Regions from separate parts of the Streptomyces venetus genome, predicted to be linked through region 2. Evidence: riboswitches for the same ligand, from Rfam matches in the RefSeq annotation. Region 2 holds a riboswitch; each other region holds the start of a gene.
What was found. A riboswitch is a leader RNA that binds a small molecule or an ion and turns the genes downstream of it on or off. The one in region 2 is predicted to bind cobalamin.
Positions count from the first base shown of each region.

Region 1: linked by a shared signal. The riboswitch ahead of ABEA82_RS35235 (ABC transporter substrate-binding protein) and the one ahead of ABEA82_RS12135 (CbtB domain-containing protein) in region 2 are both predicted to bind cobalamin.
Region 3: linked by a shared signal. The riboswitch ahead of ABEA82_RS26015 (energy-coupling factor ABC transporter permease) and the one ahead of ABEA82_RS12135 (CbtB domain-containing protein) in region 2 are both predicted to bind cobalamin.
Region 4: linked by a shared signal. The riboswitch ahead of ABEA82_RS22470 ((2Fe-2S) ferredoxin domain-containing protein) and the one ahead of ABEA82_RS12135 (CbtB domain-containing protein) in region 2 are both predicted to bind cobalamin.

Region 1 covers NZ_BAABET010000014.1:71,969-76,713, forward strand. Annotated here, with positions in the region: gene ABEA82_RS35215 (cation diffusion facilitator family transporter) at 1-9, opposite strand, end outside; gene ABEA82_RS35220 (ArsR/SmtB family transcription factor) at 70-429, shown strand; gene ABEA82_RS35225 (4-hydroxybenzoate 3-monooxygenase) at 431-1,654, opposite strand; gene ABEA82_RS35230 (CoA-binding protein) at 1,725-2,132, opposite strand; cobalamin riboswitch at 2,229-2,389, shown strand; gene ABEA82_RS35235 (ABC transporter substrate-binding protein) at 2,473-3,489, shown strand; gene ABEA82_RS35240 (FecCD family ABC transporter permease) at 3,486-4,499, shown strand; gene ABEA82_RS35245 (ABC transporter ATP-binding protein) at 4,529-4,745, shown strand, end outside.
Region 2 covers NZ_BAABET010000003.1:503,485-508,229, forward strand. Annotated here, with positions in the region: gene ABEA82_RS12125 (FtsX-like permease family protein) at 1-746, shown strand, start outside; gene ABEA82_RS12130 (histidine phosphatase family protein) at 1,487-2,071, opposite strand; cobalamin riboswitch at 2,183-2,312, shown strand; gene ABEA82_RS12135 (CbtB domain-containing protein) at 2,348-2,569, shown strand; gene ABEA82_RS12140 (CbtA family protein) at 2,594-3,364, shown strand; gene ABEA82_RS38835 (MTB12 C-terminal domain-containing protein) at 3,451-4,077, opposite strand.
Region 3 covers NZ_BAABET010000008.1:178,880-183,624, forward strand. Annotated here, with positions in the region: gene ABEA82_RS26005 (MDR family MFS transporter) at 1-352, shown strand, start outside; gene ABEA82_RS26010 (serine/threonine-protein kinase) at 537-1,871, shown strand; cobalamin riboswitch at 1,949-2,133, shown strand; gene ABEA82_RS26015 (energy-coupling factor ABC transporter permease) at 2,164-2,871, shown strand; gene ABEA82_RS26020 (energy-coupling factor ABC transporter substrate-binding protein) at 2,868-3,236, shown strand; gene cbiQ (cobalt ECF transporter T component CbiQ) at 3,242-3,991, shown strand; gene ABEA82_RS26030 (energy-coupling factor ABC transporter ATP-binding protein) at 3,988-4,745, shown strand, end outside.
Region 4 covers NZ_BAABET010000006.1:544,061-548,805, forward strand. Annotated here, with positions in the region: gene ABEA82_RS22460 (HipA family kinase) at 1-719, opposite strand, end outside; gene ABEA82_RS22465 (APC family permease) at 869-2,368, shown strand; gene ABEA82_RS22470 ((2Fe-2S) ferredoxin domain-containing protein) at 2,384-2,755, opposite strand; cobalamin riboswitch at 2,819-2,940, opposite strand; gene ABEA82_RS22475 (hypothetical protein) at 3,101-3,892, shown strand; gene ABEA82_RS22480 (Rieske 2Fe-2S domain-containing protein) at 3,883-4,745, opposite strand, start outside.

The DNA.
Region 1 (4,745 bases), on a different contig from region 2:
ATCGCTCACGTGGGTCTCCTTCCGGTGCGCGCGTGGACGTGCCCACGCCCATGGCGCCATTATGTGCGTATGAGCGCACGCATGCACCTGTCACCTGCGGACGATGCGTATCCGCGCACCCCGGGCGAGGAACAGTTCGCGCTCGCCGCCGAACTCCTCGCCCTGCTCGGCGACCGCACCCGGCTCGCCCTGCTGCACGCCCTGACCAGGGCAGAGGCCGATGTCACAACGCTCACGGAGGCGTGCGGGGCGGCGCGGCCGGCCGTCAGCCAGCACCTGGCCCGCCTGCGCCTCGCGGGTCTGGTGAACACACGGAAGGAGGGCCGCCGGGTGATCTGCTCACTCCGCGACGGCCATCTGCGCCGGCTCGTGGACGAGGCCCTGAACGTGGCCGACCACCGGCTCACCGACCGGCCCGTCCACGACTGAGTCAGTGCCGCGCGGCCGTCCCGAGGTACTTCTCGGCGAAGGCGGCGGCCGCCAGGGGCGAGGAGAACAGGCGGCGCAGCCGGGCGATCGAGGTGCCCGCGCGGAACGGGTCGCCCGACGCCGGCCCGTGGAACACCTCGGCCAGCCACTGCGAGAACTCCTGGTAGTCCCACACCCGCCGCAGGCACGCCTGCGCATAGCCGCCGAGGCCGCTGTCGTCACCGTCGTTCAGGTGGGCCACCAGCGCGTCGCCGAGCAGGAAGGCGTCGTGCAGGGCCAGGTTCATGCCCTTGGCGGCGATGGGCGCGACCAGATGGGCCGCGTCGCCGGCGAGGTGGAGCCGGCCGTGCACCATCGGCTCGACCACGTAGTCGTGCATGTCCAGCACGCGCTTCTCGATCAGCCGGCCCTCCGTCAGCGGCGGCACACCCGTCGCCCCGAGCCGCTCCTGGAGCTCGGCCCATACGCGGTCGTGCGGCCAGTTCTCCGGGTCGTCGCCCGGCGGGCACTGGAGGTAGTAGCGGGTCACCTCCGGGCTGCGCGGCATCTGCCCGGCGAACCCGTTCGCGTGGCAGCCGAACAGCACGCAGTCGGCGGAGGGCGGGGCCTCGGCGAGCAGGGCCAGCCAGCCGGTCCCGTAGTCGTGCCGTGCGACACGGACCCGCTCCGGCGGCAGGGAGGCCCGGGTCACCCCGCGTGCCCCGTCGCAGCCGGCCACGAAGTCGCAGTGCACGACCTGCTGTTCACCCGTCTCAGGGCAGGTGTACGACACCGAGGGGCGGTCGCTGTCGATGTCGTGCAGGCGCACGTCCCGGACCCCGAACCGGACCTGCCCGCCCCGCACGTCGGCGTACTCACGCAGCAGGTCGGTCACCAGCAACGGCTGTGGATAGACGAAATGGTGACTTCCCGTCAGCTCGCCGAAGGGGAACCGGAACCGCTCGCCCTCGAAGCGGAACTCGCACGCGGTGTGCAGCTCCGCGCGGTCCAGCAGGTTCCGGGCGAGGCCCCGCTTCTCCAGGCCGCGCACGGCCCACTCCTCGATGACGCCGGCCCGGGGCCGCTGTTCGACGAACTCCCGGGTCTCGGTCTCCAGCACCAGGCAGTCCACGGACGCGGCCCGCAGGATGTTGCCGACGGTCAGCCCGGCGGGCCCGGCGCCCACGACGACGACGGGGAAACGTTGCGGCGTGCAGGAGTTCGGAGGCGGGGCGGCGTGGGTCATGGGCTCATTATGGAGGCACGCCCCGCACGCGACCCGGGCCGGTGGGCCCCCGCCTCGGGGACCGCCGCGGTCACCCGAGTCGGGGGATCTCGATCGCCGGGCAGCGGTCCATCACCATCTCCAGGCCCGCCGCGCGGGTCCGGTCGTACGCCGCCGCGTCGACGACCCCGAGCTGGAACCACACGGCCCGGGCGCCCTTGGCGACCGCCTCGTCCGCGACCGCACCGGCCAGGTCGCTGTTCACGAACACGTCCACGACGTCCACGTCGAAGGGAATGTCCGCGAGACTCGCGTACCCCCGCTCGCCGTGCACCGTCTCCGCCTTGGGGTGCACGGGCACGACGCGCTTGCCGAACCGCTGGAGCACGGCGGCGACGCCGTACGCCGCGCGCGCCTGGTTCGAGGACAGGCCCACCACGGCCCAGGTGTCGCCCAGCTCCGTGAGGATCCTGCGGACCGTTTCCTCGTCGCCGTACACCGGCGGCCTCCTCCGACCTCGGGAATGACCTGCTCTCCGGAGAACGGCGCAGGGCGCGCGGTGATTCCCCGGCGGCCCCCGTGATAGCTTGCCGAGGCCAGTCGAACCCATGTACGTGGGTCAGGGAATCCGGTGCGAATCCGGAACTGACGCGCAGCGGTGAGGGGGACGGGCGGGGCCTCGGCCACTGGACGGCGTGCGAGTCGTCCGGGAAGGCGTCCCGCACCGGGTGAACCCGAGTCCGAAGACCTGCTGGCGGCCCCCGCGGCCGCACGCGGCGGGGGAGCACCGTACGACCGGGCTCCGCGATCGGGCCCTCGACGACTGAGGACTGGTGTCCGTGCCCCTCGCCCGACCCGCCCGCGCCGCCGTCCTGCTCACGGCCGGCTCCCTCCTCCTGGCCGGCTGCGGCGACGCGCAGCCGAACACCGTGAAGGCCGCCGTCACCCTCGACAACTGCGGCCACGAGGTCCGCGTCCCGGCCGCGCCCGAGCACGCCGTCTCCCTCAACCAGGGCACCACCGAGATCATGCTCTCCCTCGGCCTCGCCGACCGCATGGCGGGCACGGCCACCTGGACCGACCCGGTGATGAAGGGCCTGGCGAAGGCGAACGCGAAGGTGCCGCGCATCGCCGACGACAACCCGTCGTTCGAACGGGTGCTGGACGCCGACCCCGACTTCGTCGCCGCGTCCTTCGTCTCCACCCTCGGCAAGGGCGGCGTCGCCACCCGTGAGCAGTTCGAGAAGCTCGGCGTGCCCACCTACGTCTCCCCGTCCGACTGCGCCGAAAAGGACAACTCGGCCGGTGGCGACGGCACGCGCGCCGGGGCGCTCGGCATCGACACGATCTACGGCGAGGTACGGGACCTCGCGACCGTCTTCGGGGTGAGGAAGCGCGGCGACGACCTCGTGGCCTCCCTCCAGCGGCGGATGGCGAAGGCCACGAAGGGCATCGACGCCTCCGACGTCACCCTCCTGTACTGGTTCGCCAACTCCGAGTCGCCCTACATGGCGGGCTGCTGCGGAGCGCCCGGCATCATCACCCGTGCCCTCGGCGCGAAGAACGTCTTCGACGACACGCACGAGGAGTGGCCGCAGATCAACTGGGAGACGGTCGCCGACCGCGATCCGGACGTCCTCGTCATCGGAGACCTCACCCGCGAGTCGCAGACCGCGGAGTCGGCCGCGAAGAAGATCGCCTTCCTGGAGTCCAACCCCGTCACCAGGAACATGGACGCGGTCCGGCACAAGCGGTATGTGCTGCTGAGCGGGCAGGCCATGAATCCGACCATCCGCACGGTCGAGGGCGTGGAGCAGGTCGCCGCCGGACTGCGCGAGTTCGGGCTCGCGAAGTGACCGTTCGCGCACTGGCGCTCGGCGCCGGCGGGGTCTTCCTGCTGGTCGTCTCCCTGGCCCTGGCGATCACCGTCGGCCCGGCCGACATCCGGGTCACCGACGTGTGGTCCGTCGCCGCGGCCCACCTGGGGCTCGGCAGCTCCGACCTGACGCCGATCCGGGACGGCATCGTCTGGCAGCTGCGCCTGCCGCGCACCTTGCTCGCGGCCGTGTGCGGCGCGGGGCTGGCCGTGTGCGGGGCGGTGATGCAGTCGCTGCTGCGCAACCCGCTGGCCGATCCGTTCGTCCTCGGCGTCTCCTCGGGCGCCTCCACCGGCGCGGTCCTGGTCGTCGTCCTGGGCGTGGGCGGCGGTGCCCTCTCGCTGTCCGCCGGCGCGTTCCTCGGCGCCCTGGTCTCCTTCGCGCTGGTGCTGCTGCTCAGTCACACCCTGGGCGGCACCACCGACCGGGTCGTCCTGGCGGGTGTCGCCGCCATGCAGCTCTTCTCCGCGCTCACCTCCTTCGTCGTGCTGACCTCCGCCGACGCCGAGACGACCCGTGGCGTGCTCTTCTGGCTGCTCGGCTCGCTCAGCGGCGCGGGCTGGACCGACGTGTGGCTGTGCCTGGCCGTCCTGGCGGTGGCGCTGGGGGTGTGCCTGTCGTACGCCCGTACCCTCGACGCCTTCGCCTTCGGGCAGGACGCGGCGGCCGCCCTCGGGGTGTCGGTGGCCCGCACCCGGCTGGTGCTGCTGTGCGTCACGGCCCTGCTCACGGCCGCGCTGGTCAGCTCGGCCGGGGCGATCGGCTTCGTCGGACTGGTCCTGCCGCACGCCGCCCGGGCCCTGGCCGGTCCCGGCCACGCGCGGCTGCTGCCGGTCACGGCCCTCGCCGGTGCGGTGTTCCTGGTGTGGGTGGACACCCTGGCCCGAACAGCCCTGGATCCGCAGGAGGTGCCGGTGGGAGTCGTGACGTCACTGATCGGGGTGCCGGCGTTCGTGGCGGTGCTGTACCGGACACGGAGGGTGCGGTGAGCCGGGTGCGGACGCGTGCGGGGGAGCCGGTGGAGGGCGCCGGGCTCCGGGCCGACCGGATCAGCCGTCGCGCCGACGGGCGCCTCATCCTCGACGGCGTCGTCCTCGCGCCGGAGACCGGCTCCACCGTCGGTGTCCTCGGCCCGAACGGCTCCGGCAAGTCCACGCTGCTCAGGCTGCTGGCCGGGCTGCTCACGCCGACCGCCGGGGTCGTCACCCTCGACGGCACCCCGCTGGGCGACCTGC
Region 2 (4,745 bases):
CCGCCGGGGAGGTGGGCGGCCTCGACGACGACTCGATCATCGTCAACGAGGAGTGGCAGCGGCACCGGGTGGGCGAGCGGGTCCGGGTATGGCTGGGCGACGGGACGCCGCGCACCCTGCGGATCGCCGCGGTGATGACCACCGGCACGGGCGGCAACGGCGTCTACCTCACCCCGCGCAACGCCCCCGGCGCCACGGTCGACCGGGTGGACGTGGCCCTGGCCGCCGGGGCGGAGCCGGGAGCCGTGGCCACCGCCCTGCGCACGGCGCTCGGCGCCGGGAACGGGCAGGTCCTCACCCGGGACCAGTGGATCCGGGACAGCCACCCCGGCACCAACCGCACCACCCGCCTCGGCCTCCTGCTGGTCCTCGGCATCGCCCTGCTCTACACGGGCATCTCGGTGTCCAACACCATGGTCATGGCGACGTCCGACCGGGTCCGCGACCTGGCGGCGCTGCGGCTGGCCGGTGCCACCCGGTGGCAGGTGCTGCGGCTGACCGGCGCGGAGGCCCTGGCGGTGGTGGCGGCCGGCGCGCTCCTCGGCCTCCTGGTCGCCGCCGTGAACCTGGCCGGAATGGGGGGCGCCCTCGCCCTGCTGTCGGCCCCGGCCGCGATCACGCTGCCGTGGCAGGCCCTGGGCATGACGACGGCGGCCTGTGCCGTCCTCGCCGTGGCCTCCGCGACCGTCCCGGCCGCGCTCGCCCTGCGCCGACGCCCGGTGGAGCTGGCGGGTGTGCGGGAGTGACGTACCGCGCCCCTCGCGTGCTGATCCCGGCCACGGTCAGACGACGAGTGGTGCGGGACATGGTGGCACGGTGCGTGGCTGGTGGCCGTGGCTGCTGTACGTCATCGGCCTCGTCCTGAGGCTGGCGGGTACACCGCTGCCCCGGCCGGCGCGCCGACCGCTACCCGCAGCGTCACTGCCATGCCCGCAGCGGCTCACGGTCCTGCTGCACCGGGCCCAGCCCTGCGCGCCGTAACCACACGGCACTCCACCGCACCACGTCACCATGCACGCCTGGCTTCGGCGTGCCTTAACCGACACCGGAGTGTTCGCTGTGCCCGCATGTTCTACGTTTCCTGCTGCCGATCAGCGCTCACGATGCTGCTGTGGTCGCTGCGGCCCGGACGTGAGGCCCGCGAGGACATTGAGGAGGGGGAGGAGAAGGGGCGGGCTGATTACCTGGGCTTGACGCCTGTCGATCGTCACAGCGCCAGTGGCATTCCGGTCGGGAGCCGCCAGAGGGCTTGGCTGCACCGCGGCTGACGAACACTGGTGGGTGGAGTCCCAGGGTTCCACCGCGCAGCCCCGTGGACGAGGGCTGATCAGTCATGCTCTCCATTGGACGCGAGGCTGAAGCCCCGAACCTTCCATACCGGACCGCCGCCCTGACCGCCCCCGGTGCGCCCTGGCTGCCTCGCACGGTGTAGCGCCCCGGGGCTTCGAGGCTCTGAGCGGCGGCTTCATATGCCCAGAGGACGTTGTCAGGGCGGCTCGGTCGGCTGCCTGAGAGGCTGGCCGAGCCGTATGTTCCAGCGCCCCACACGCCCGCTGAGCTCCGTTGTGGACAGAGGCGGGACGTCGATCCGCCAGAATGCCGACTCTGGGGCGCCGAGCACTCGCACCCCCACGGCCCGCACCACCTCCGGCTCCACCACGGCGACGCTCCGGCCTGCCGACTCCGCGGCCGACTCCATCCACGCGGCGATCCGATCGCAGAAGTGCCGTACCGACTCTCCGCCGTGTGGTGCCGACTCCGGATCCGCCAGCCACTCGCCCACTGCCGCCGGCTCCTGTGTGCTCACCTCGGCCAGGGTCGCGCCACGCCAGCGCCCTACATCCAGCCCGGCCAGCTCGGGTACGACAGTCGCGTCCAGATCGAGAGCCTTCGCCGTTTCACGACAGCGCACTGCTGGAGCGACCCAGGCACGGTCCACCGGCGGAAGGCCCTCAGCCGATGCCCGTGCAAGCTTCAGGCCGGAGGCGTCCAACGGGCACCCGTCGTCGAAGCGGGCCTCCCGCAGCGCCGCGCTGATGGCTGGTGAGATCAACGTCACTCGGCTCGTCATACGTCCGCCCTGGCCTCCAACGCCGCTGCTGTCTCAGGCACTTCACAGCCCCCGTGCCTCAATGTCGTGCTTCCACGCGCCCTTGGCCGACCGCTCCCCGCGCGGTACCTTCTCGTCGATATCGACGACGGATTTCGCGGAAGCCGGTGGAATTCCGGCACGGTCGCGCCACTGTAAGCCCGGTTCGCACCCCTGGTGCGGGCCGCGCAAGTCAGACCCGCCCCGTCGTCCTGTGCACCACCGAGACGGGACGCGAGTTCCCCAGGAGGGCCTGCCATGGCGCAGTCTGTCGCTCAGCCGACCACCACACCCACCGCCGTACCCGCCAAACTGCCGATCGGCGCCATCGCGCCCTGGGCGGTCTTCTTCGGCATCCTGATGCTGGTCCTGCTCTACTTCGTCGGGGTCGAGCAGAGCGCCACCTCCGTGATGAGCGGAGAGGACGTTCACGAATGGGTGCACGACGCCCGCCACCTGCTCGGCTTCCCCTGCCACTGACGGCAGCAGGGAACGCACGAGCCCATGAACTCGGCAACTGTCCGCAAACTTCTGGTGCGCGGCATGCTCGCGGGACTCGCCGCGGGCCTGCTCGCGCTCCTCGTCTCCTACTTCCTGGGTGAGCCGAGCGTCGACGCGGCGATCGCCTATGAGGAAGCGCATGCCCACGAACACGAACACGGCGTGGAAGTCGTCAGCCGCACCGTGCAGTCCACTGCCGGCCTGTCGACCGGTGTACTCATCTATGGTGTCGCCTTCGGCGGCATCGCCGCCCTCGCGTACTGCTTCGCGCTCGGCCGTATCGGGCGCTTCGGGCCGCGTGCGAGTGCACTGCTCCTCGCGGCCTCCGGCCTTGTCGCCGTGTACGTCGTGCCGTTCCTGAAGTACCCGGCCAATCCGCCCGCGGTCGGTGATCCCGACACGATCGGCCAGCGCACCACGCTGTACTTCCTGATGATGGTGCTCGGGGTGCTGCTCACCGTCGGCGCGGTGATCCTGGGCAAGCGCCTGGCGCCACGGCTGGGCAACTGGAACGCAACGGTCGCCGCGGGCGCGTTCTTCGTCCTGGCCGTCGGGCTCGCGTACGCGTTCCTGCCGTCCTTCAACAAGGTCCCGGAGCACTTCCCGGCCGCCGTGCTGTGGGAGTTCCGGCTGGCCGCGCTCGCCGTACAGGTGACTTTGTGGACTGCCTTCGGGCTGGTCTTCGGAGCTCTCGCCGAACGGGTGATGGCTCCCTCGAGGGCCGGTGCCGGTGAACAGAGCAGTGGCACACGGAAAGCCCCCGTGCCGCAGTGAGCACGTCCTTCCGACGGCCCCGACCGGAGACTCCGGCGGGGTCGTCCACCGCGTTCGGGACACAGTCGGCGTTCGGGACACAGCCGTCACCGGTTGGATGCTCCCGGCGCGGGCCCGTGCTGTGCGGGCAGCGCGGCTCCGACCCGTGGGCCCTGGCCGCGGGGCTCCGAACAGATCGGGGCCTGGGGGACGTCGTCGCCGTACTTCGTCAGGGAGCACACGGTCTTCGCCGAGACCTTCCATGTGTCTCCCTGCCGCACGGACGTCCCCGGGCCGTCCGGTTCGACCTTCCGGTCTCCGGAGAACAGGGTGTAGTCGATACGGGCGTGCAGACCGGAGGTGAAGGTCACCGCATCGACGCGCACTCGTAGGGCGCGGGTCTTGGGGTCCTTGGCGAGTGCCTCGATCATCAGCTGGTACAAACCGCCGTTCTCAGCGACGTCCGTTTTCTCCTCGACCGAGGTCTCCGGGCTGAAGAAGCGAGCCCAGGAGTCGCGGACCTGCTCCTCTGCCTCTGCCGGATCCTCGGGGGCGGTTGCGGTCGGCGTGGGGGTAGCGGAGGTGGTGGGCGGGAGGGGGCGAGTCGAAGTTCCGGCCGGTGTCGAGAACGGGACGGGCTGGGGCCGGGGTTCGTCGTCCGTGCAGGAAATGACGGATGACGAGAGCGCGGCTGCCATGACGACGGCGCAGAGCGATCGCCGGCCTGGCCCCATGGCCTCTTCCTCCTCGAAGGTGTCTCTTGTCCCGTGTTCCCCCCCTTCCCCGCGCTCATCCTCCACACGGCATGGTGTGCGGCATCCCGGGCATCGAAGGAGTGTGAGCCCGTGGATACGGCGCGCCGCGTGGGCCGTCGCAGTGGTGGCCGCGGCGGTCGCCGTGCTCATCGCCGCCTTCTGGGGCATCCAGAGACTCTGATCCGGTGGATCGGCGGTGCTCAGCGCGCCGGATCATGACCCTGTGCTGTCGATTCATTACGATGCGTGCGTGATCAGTCTGATGGCCGCCAGCCGCGCTCAGCGCCGCCTCGCGCCGTCTGTCCTCTTCATCGGACTGATCCTGCTGGTAGCCACCCACTTGCTGGGTGCGCATGCGCCGGGCTTCCTGAGCCCCCATAGGCCGCTCACCGTGACCGCTCCCGCAGTGGAGGCCGCGGCGCCGGTGACGCTCGGGGCCGCCCATGGACACACACATGGTGACACCGGGGAAGTTCTCGACCATGCGGTTGACCGCGTGAGGGGCGAGGCAGACCTCCCGGCCCGCACGCCTCAGCCGGCCGATCCGGTCGTCGACCGCCCCGTGCCGAGCGCACTTCCGGGCCGTGACGGCGCTAGGGACGATGCCCGCCCACCCGCACACGGCCGGTCCATGTGCGCCCAGCACT
Region 3 (4,745 bases), on a different contig from region 2:
GCTGATCGCGTCCGGTTTCGCGGTGGTGGCCGTCACGCGCCCCGCCGGCTGGACGGGCGTCGCCGGGCTGCTGCCGGCCGCGGGTTTCGTGGTGCTGCTGACGGTGGGGCAGATGCTGGTCGTGCCCGCCGCCCGGGCCTGGGTGCCCGACCTCGCCGAGGAAGGCCGGATCGGCCTCTACACGGGTGCGCTGTCGTCCGTCTCCGGTCTGATCGTGCTCGCGGGCAGCGCGGCCACCGGCTTCCTGCTCGACCTGGGCCTCCCGGCCGCCGTGCCCTGGCTGGTCCTCGCCGCCGTGACGGCCCTCGCGGTGACGCTGCTGCCGCGCCGGGTGGAGGGCGCGGCCGCCTGACACGGGTGGCCACGGCGGTCACGTGGCGCCAGTATCCTGGGTCGGCTGCGGCACCCCCACATCAACCTCCGCGGGAAAGCGGGGAGTTGCGCCTGCGGCGACGACCTTCCCACGAGCATGAGGACGAGGACGAGTGCTGCTAGCGGGCCGCTACCGGCTGGACACTGAGATCGGGCGCGGCGGAATGGGAGAAGTCTGGCGTGCGTACGACCAGATGCTCGCCAGGGCGGTGGCCGTCAAGTTACTGCTGCCGCAGGACACGGACGCGACGGCGGCCTCCCGGTTCCGTCTGGAGGCCCAGACCGCCGGGCGTCTCAACCACCCCAACCTCGTCGGTGTCCTGGACTTCGGCGAGCACGACAACCGGCTGTTCCTGGTGATGGAACTGGTCGACGGTGACAGCCTCTCCGGAGTGCTGGCCGTCTCCGGCGCGCTCACCGCCGAGCGGGTGGCGACCCTCGCCGCGCAGGCCGCCGCCGGACTCGCCGCCGCGCACGAGCAGGGCATCGTGCACCGGGACGTCAAGCCCGCCAACCTGCTGCTGGACGTCCACGGGACGCTCAAGATCGGTGACTTCGGCATCGCGCGCTTCCTCGACGATCCCGGCGCGGCACTCACGGCGACCGGCCAGATCGTCGGCACCGGCCTCTACCTGGCGCCGGAACGGGCCCTGGGCAAGCCCGCGAGCCCCGCCTCCGACATGTACTCCCTGGGCTGCGTGCTCTACCAGCTCCTCAGCGGCCGCCCGCCGTTCCAGGCGGACACCGCCGTGGCGCTCCTCCACCAGCATCTCGACAACACCCCCGTGCCGCCTCGCGAACTCGGTGTCACCGGTCTCCCGCCGGCCTTCGAGAGCTACCTGCTCGCCCTGCTCGCCAAGCGGCCCGAGGACCGGCCCACGGCCCAGCAGACCGCCGAGTGGTTCGCCGGCGGCGCCTGGCGGGGTCTGCCCGAGCCGCTGCCGGAGGCCGCGTTCCCGGCGCCGCCCTCCGAGCCGGGAACGTACGCGGCGGCCGAGAGCTCCGCCCCGGCCACGTACGCGCTGCCGACGGGGTCCCGCACCGCCCGGGAGGGGCGTTCACGTCGTGCCGCTCCGCGCAACGCGCCGGGCAACCGGCCGCGCGTGGCCGCGACGGCCGCCGCTGCGGCCCTCTTCCTGGCCGCGATGCTCGCCGGCATGATGTGGTTCGCTCCCGACGACACCGCGACGCAGGGCACGGAACCCGACGCGTCCCCGTCCGCGAGCAGCCCTGCCGCCCCCTCGTCAGCCGAGTCCGCCGACCCTCTCGGGTCCGCCCCGGCGGGCGACGGGGCGCCGACCGTCGGCACAGTGGCCGATGTCACTCCCTCCACCACGGCGCCCGCTCCCCCGACCTCCGCGGCCCCGGAACCGAGCTCCACGGCCCCGACGGAGGAGACGAGCGACACCAAGCCGGAGAAGGCGGACAAGCCCCAGGAGGCGAAGCCCGAGCCGTCCCAGGAGGGCGCGGGGGACGATGACGACGAGGGCGACGACTGAGGAGTTCTGCGCCGGTGTGCCGGGGGGCGCCCCTTGCGCGCCCCCTCGGGTGGCTTGTCATCGCCCTCGTCCCGGCACTACTGTCACCACGCCTTGGTGAACGGGAAATCCGGTGTGATGCCGGTGCGGCCCTCGCCACTGTGATCGGGAAGTCCGGCTCCGGCCCTCGCGGGCGGCCACTGGGTCCTCAGGGACCCGGGAAGGCGGAGTACGGGCGGTGGGACCCGTGAGCCAGGAGACCGGCCAAGGCGCGTCAACCATCCACGAGGTGCTGGAGAGGGTCTGCTGAGCCATGCACATAGCCGAGGGTTTCCTTCCTCCGGCGCACGCGGTCGCCTGGGGCGTCGCGTCGGCGCCGTTCGTCATCCACGGGGCCCGGTCACTCACCCGTGAGGTGCGCGAGCATCCCGAGAGCACTCTGCTCCTCGGTGCCTCCGGCGCCTTCACCTTCGTCCTGTCCGCCCTGAAGCTGCCCTCCGTCACCGGCAGTTGTTCCCACCCCACCGGCACGGGCCTGGGAGCCATCCTGTTCCGGCCGCCCATCATGGCGGTGCTGGGCACCATCACCCTGCTCTTCCAGGCCCTGCTGCTCGCGCACGGTGGTCTCACCACGCTCGGCGCCAACGTCTTCTCCATGGCGATCGTCGGGCCCTGGGCCGGATACGCGGTGTACAAGCTGCTGCGGCGGTTCGACGTGCCGCTGATGGTCACCGTGTTCTTCGCCGCGTTCGTCGCCGACCTGTCCACCTACTGCGTCACCAGCGTGCAGCTGGCGCTGGCCTTCCCCGACCCGGGCAGCGGGTTCCTGGGGGCGCTCGGCAAGTTCGGCTCCATCTTCGCGGTCACGCAGATTCCGCTCGCGGTGAGCGAGGGTCTGCTGACGGTGCTCGTGATGCGGCTGCTGGTGCAGTCCAGCAAGGGCGAACTGACCCGGCTGGGTGTGCTCCTCGCCGAGAAGCGGTCCCGGACCGAGGCCGGGACCGAGGCGGTGACCCGATGAGCAGGAACACGAAGATCAACGTTCTGCTGCTGGTCCTCGTGGCCGCGCTCGCCGTGCTGCCGCTCGCACTCGGCCTCGGCGACCACAAGAAGGAGCCGTTCACGGGCTCCGACGGCGAAGCCGAGACGGCGATCACCGAGATCAAGCCGGACTACAAGCCGTGGTTCTCGCCGCTGTACGAACCGCCGTCCGGTGAGATCGAGTCGGCCCTGTTCTCCCTCCAGGCGGCGCTCGGCGCCGGTGTCCTCGCCTACTACTTCGGCCTGCGCCGGGGGCGGCGGCAGGGCGAGCAGCGGGCACTGGAGCGGGTCGCGGCGAGCCAGGAGCATGACGCCGCCGAGGAGTCCACGGTCGAGAGGGCCTGAGTCGCGTGCTGCCGATCGACGCTGCGGCGCACAGCAGTCGCTGGCGCCGCCGTCATCCCGTGGACAAGGCCGTGCTCGGGCTGGGGCTGACCGTGCTGGCCGTCTCGCTGCCGCCCTGGCCGGGCGCGGCCCTGGTGCTCGTGACGGCCCTGGTGGTGCTGCTGGGTCCGGCCGGTGTGCCCTGGCAACGGCTGTGGCGGGCCTATCGGGTGCCGTTGGGGTTCTGTGTGACGGGCGCGGTCACGCTGCTGGTCCAGGTCGGCGGCCCGGGGGGTTTCGTCTCCCTCGCCCACGACGGGCCGGTCCGGGCCGGTGAGTTGCTGCTACGCACCTCCGCGGCCTCCCTGGGCGTGCTGCTGTTCGCCTTCACGACGCCCATGTCGGACCTGCTGCCGCGGCTGGTCCGGGCCGGGATCCCGGCGCCCGTCGTGGACGTGGCGCTGGTGACGTACCGCATGAGCTTCCTGCTGCTGGACTCCGTGCGCCGGGTCCGCGACGCGCAGGCCGCCCGGCTCGGGCACACCTCGCGGGCCGCCGCCTGGCGTTCGCTGGGCGGGCTCGGCGCCACCGCGTTCGTCCGGGCCTTCGACCGGGCGGCCCGCCTCCAGGCCGGTCTCGCCGGGCGCGGCTACGACGGCACGCTGCGCGTCCTGCTGCCCGAAGCCCGCGTCTCCGTCCGCTTCACGGCCGCCAGTTGTGCCCTCCTCGCGGCGCTGGCAGTCCTCACCTTCGCACTGGAAAGGCCGCTGACATGAGCGAGCCCGCCCTCGTCGCCCTGCGGGGCGCGTCCTTCGCCTACGAGGACGGCCCCGCCGTGCTCAGCAGCCTCGACTTCGACATCGCCGAGGGGCGTGCGCTCGCCCTGCTCGGCCGCAACGGCAGCGGCAAGACCACGCTGATGCGGCTGCTCAGCGGCGGACTGCGCCCGGACGAGGGCCGGTTGACGGTCGAGGGGCAGCCGGTGACCTACGACCGCAAGGGCCTGACGCGGCTGCGGACGACCGTCCAGCTGGTGGTGCAGGACCCGGACGACCAGTTGTTCGCGGCCTCCGTCGAACAGGACGTGTCGTTCGGTCCGCTGAACCTCGGTCTGCCCGACGGGGAGGTGCGGGCGCGGGTGGCGGAGGCGCTCGCCGCGCTGGACATCACCGCCCTGGCCGACCGGCCCACCCATCTGCTCTCCTATGGGCAGCGCAAACGCACCGCCATCGCGGGCGCGGTCGCCATGCGGCCCCGGGTGCTGATCCTCGACGAGCCGACGGCCGGCCTCGACCCGGACGGCCAGGAACGCCTCCTCACCACACTCGACAGGCTTCGCGAGACCGGTACCACGGTGGTGATGGCCACCCATGACGTCGACCTCGCCCTGCGCTGGGCCGACGACGCGGCGCTGCTCACCCCGTCCGGCGTCCGCACCGGGCCCGCCCCCGTGGCGCTGGCCCGCACCGATCTCCTCCGGGAGGCGGGGCTTCGGCTGCCGTGGGGTGCCGCGGCCACGGATCTCCTGCG
Region 4 (4,745 bases), on a different contig from region 2:
ACGTACGCCTCGCGCGCCGCGTCCGGCGTGGCGAAGCCCGGCTCGTCCGCCAGCCAGGCGTCCGGGACCTGGCCGAGGATCCGGCGCAGCAGCTCCTCGGTCACCCTGGGCGCGAGCTCGGCGTCGGCCGCCCGGACGTCGGGGCCGTAGTGGCCGAGGGCGTGGTGCCGGAAGTCGTAGGCCTTGGCGGGGTCGGAGCCGTCCCAACGGTGGTGGAAGACGAGGGCGGCGCCGTGGTCGATGAGCCACAGGCGCGGGGGTGCGACGCCCAGGGTGGGCCAGACCATCAGGTTGGAGCTGTGGACGGTGCGGTCGACGTTCACGGTCAGCGCGTCGAGCCAGACGATCCGCCCCGCCTCCAGGGGATCGACGGGGAAGACCCGCGCGACCTCGGGCGTGAGGTCCCGGGCGCCCGGCAGGTAGTCCATGCCGAGGTTCACACCCGCGCTGGCCGCGTGCAGCTCCCGCACCTCCTGGTGCGGCTCGTTGTCGGCGATTCCCGGGTCGAAGCGCACCAGGACCAGCTCGGGGAACCGCAGCCCGAGAGCCCGGGCCAGTTCACCCACGACGACCTCGGCGACCAGTGCCTTGCGGCCCTGTGCGGAGCCGGTGAACTTCACGACGTAGGTACCCAGGTCGTCGGCCTCCACGATGCCGGGGACGGAGCCGCCGGAACGCAGGGGCGCGATGTAGCGGGTGGCGGTGACCTCGGGCAGCATCCCTCAACCGTACCGGGCACCTCGTACGCGGAAGCGATTCCTGATGCCGACCGGAGCCCGACATAAACCACGAAAGCGCCATCAATGGCAAAAATGCCTCACCCCTGCCTGTTGTATGGAGCCGTCCACGCACAACGGGAGTGAAGCGCATGGCCGACGAGATCACGGGCGCGGGGCCGCCACCGTCCGCGAGTCTGAAGCCCGACGCGATCGGGTTCCTCGACGCGCTGGTCATCGGGCTCAACGCGACCTCCCCGGCCTACTCCGTGGCAGCGGTCATCGGCCCGGTCGTGGCGCTGGTCGGCATCTACGCCCCCGGGGTGATGGTCGCGTCGTTCGTGCCCATGCTGCTGATCGCGTCCGCGTTCTACTACCTCAACAAGGTGGACCAGGACTGCGGCACGACCTTCTCGTGGGTCACCCGGGCCATGGGACCGTGGGCGGGATGGCTCGGCGGCTGGGCCATCACGATGACGGGTGTGCTGGTGGTCGGGTCGCTCGCGGACGTCGCCGTGACCTTCTTCCTGCTCGCCGTCGGCCTGGACAGCTGGGCCGACAACGACGTCGTGCGCCAGGTGCTCACCGTGCTGCTCATCCTGGTGATGACGGCCGTCTGCGTCATCGGCATCGACGTGTCGGCCAAGGTGCAGAACGTCCTCATCCTGGCGCAGGTCGCCTGCCTGCTCGCCTTCGCCGTGGTGGCCCTGTACCGCGTCTACGCCGACACCGGCACCCTGGACTCCGTCGAGCCGAAGATCAGCTGGCTGAACCCGTTCGGAGCCGGCGGGGCGCCGCTCACCTCGTCCCTGCTGCTGGGCGTGTTCATCTACTGGGGCTGGGAGTCGGCGGTCAACCTCACCGAGGAGGTCGAGGACTCGGCGATCGCGCCCGGCAAGGCGGCCGTGTGGTCGACGGTGCTGCTGCTGGTGACCTACGTCGCGGTCGCCTTCGCGGTCGTGGCCTACGCCGGGACGGCCTACCTCGCCGAGAACGCGGCGGAGGAGGAGTTCATCTTCGCGCTGCTCGCCGAGGAGGCGATGGGCGGCTGGGACTGGGTGGTGCTGCTGGCGGTGTCGACGTCCGCGCTCGCCTCCACGCAGACGACGATCATCCCGGCCTCGCGCACCGGGCTGTCCATGGCACGCCGGCACGCCCTGCCCGCGCACTTCGGCCGCATCCACCCGCGGTACCGCACCCCCGACGTGAGCACCTGGTGGGTCGCGGGCATCGCCATCGTCTGGTACCTCGTCCTCTTCCACATCAGCGAGAACGCGCTCTTCGACTCCCTGACCGCCCTGTCCCTGCTGATCGCGTTCTACTACGCGCTCACGGGTCTGGCGTGCGCGGTCTACTACCGCCGCGAACTGACCCGCAGCGTCCGCGACTTCCTGCTGATCGGCCTCGGCCCGCTGGTCGGTGCCGGGCTGCTGGCATGGCTGCTGGTGGAGTCCGTGTCGGACATGGCCGACCCCGCCAACTCCTACAGCGGCGTCTCGTGGTTCGGGATCGGCCCACCGCTCGTCATCGGCATCGGCATCGCCCTCACGGGCGTGGTCCTGATGGTCGTGTGGCGACTGACGGCCCCCGCGTTCTGGTCGGAACGCCCCAGCACGGTCGACCCCGCCCTGATGCACGGAAAGGAGTCCTGAAGCTGCCGGTGGTCCTCATGAGCGGCCCGGGCGCCGTTTCGCGAGCGGGCTGAAGGCGTACAGGTCGAGGATCTCGGGCCGGGGGGCGACACCGGGACCGCCCTCCCGGACCCAGTAGACGATGTCCTCGGTCGCGGCGGGGTCGTTGACCAGCCCGAGCCACACCGGCCGCCCGCCGGCCGCCCGGCCCGCGGCGGAGGGCTGGACGACGATGACGTTGGCCTGGTCGCAGACGTCGAGGCAGTCGGAGATCCGGACCGGCGCGGCAGCGCGCAGCCGCTCGGTCTGGGCGGTGTGGTCGACACCGGTCACCTTGCCGCTGCCGCAGCAGCAGTCCCGGCACACGACGATGCGGCACGGAAGCCCTCCGGCCGGCGTTGCGGACATGCCGCACCTTCCCTCTCTCCCGGGGAGATCCGCCCCGGTGGTTCGTCGAGGAGGCGACCGCGTGAGTCTCCTGGCTCTCGGGTCGACGCCGGTCCCGGCCTTCCCACCCTCGCGGGCAGTGGCCTGTCGGGAACGGCTCACCGATCACAGTGGCGGGACCGCGCCGGATTCACACCGGCTTCCTCGTTCCGCCGTCGCCTTGTTCGCCGGTCATCTTGCCATGGGGCCGGGGCAGGACGGCAGTTGCCGACCGGCTTTACGGCTTCGCCCGGCGGTCACGGGCAGGGCCCCGCCGGCGGGTTCGGGTACGGTTCGAGGGGGTTGTGTGAGGAACGGGGAGGCTCGGTGGGGGCGGGGAAGCGGCGTACGGCGGGGAGCGTGGCGTGGCTGCTGATGGGGGTTCTGGCTCTCGTCTTCGGGGTGGCCAGTGCCCTGGAGGTGCGCGGAGCGCTGGACCGGGAGCGGGAGTTCCGTGCCGCGCCGGCGTGCGCCTCGGTCCAGCTGAAGGCGTCGGGGTGCCGGTGGGAGCAGGAGTTCACCGTCCGCAGGGCCGACACGCACCGCGGGGAGCGGAACGCCTCACCCGAGGCGGAGTTGGTGCTGCCCTCCGGCAAGCCCTGGGAGGTGACGTTCCCGCACGCCGATCCGGTGGTGTCGGAGCTGGAGCCGGGCGACAAGGTCGTGGGCCTGATCTGGCACGGGGATGTCGTCGAGGTGCGGGACGACGGCGATCGGCGGCAGCGGACGTCCGATTCACCGGTCGGGTGGCCCGAGGACCGTCTCGGCGGCGCCCTGATCTGCTTCTCGTTCGGGCTGCCCGCCGTCGTCGGCGGGGGGTGGCCCCTGTTCGCGCGGGGCGACCGACGTCATGCGAAGGCGGCCTCGGTGGTACGGGGGCACGGCGTCGGCATGGCCGGCGCGGCCGTCCTGACGCTGTGGGCGCAGTCCGCCAACGACTGGCCGCTCTGGTCGATCCCGGCGATCTGGGGGCCGCTCGCGCTGCTCGGCCTGGCGTCCATGACGGCCTTCGCGATCGCCGCTCTCCGCGGTGGCCTGGACGACAACGCGCCGGACACCCCGGACACACCGGAAGCCGCTGAGCCGGACGCCACGGCCACGGCGTCAGGTCACTCCTGACCCTGGGCACCGGCGGAGAGCCGCGCGCCCCCGCACAGCGAGGCGCCGCCGCACCCCGCGGGCCGGGCCTCGATGGGGACGCCGTTCGCGCGCAGCACCTCGCGGACGTCGAGGATCAGCGGGAACACCTCGTGGTTGCGGTCCTCCCCCTGCTCGTCCCAGGCCCGTTGCTCCGCTTCCACCGCCATGCGGTCCTCGGCGAACACGCGCTCGGTGAAGCGCCGGACGAACGGCCAGGCCAGGTGGAGGAGGCCGGGGATCCGGGGTTTCTCGATCATGAGCAGGCCGTAGGCGTGACACCTGCGCTGCTCGGCGTCCTCGGGGACGTAGGCCGCCCAGAGGCGGAAGGCCGGGCGGTCGGCGTTCTCCGGCACCAGTTCGAGGGTCTGGTACGGGTACTCGGTGCGGATCGTCATGACATCGGCGGTGCCGCCCCCGACCCCCTCGGAGGCCAGCAGGCCGGCGCTGCGGCTGCGTCTTCCCCCGGTGTGGGTGAACAGGTAGCCGGCCTCCACCGAGCGCTCGTCGCTCCGGTAGCCCAGCAGTTCGGGGTGGAGTCTGCCGACCACGCCCCGGTGCAGGAACTGGTGGTTCATGTCGAGGAGGTTCTCGTGCATGAACGAGTAGTGGCAGCGCACGGTCTTGGAGTACGTCATGGTCCGGTACCGCGGTGAGCCGAAGGCCGGCAGCTCGGGCAGCGGCGTGGCCGCGGCCCGCTGCGGGTCGCCCGGGAAGACGAACACCAGGCCGTACGCCTCGCGGACGGGGTAGCCGCGCACACCGCGGGGCGGCCGGCGGTCGCCCTTGGCCAGGTACGGGATCTGTGAGACGCGGCCGTCGCCGCGGTAGGCCC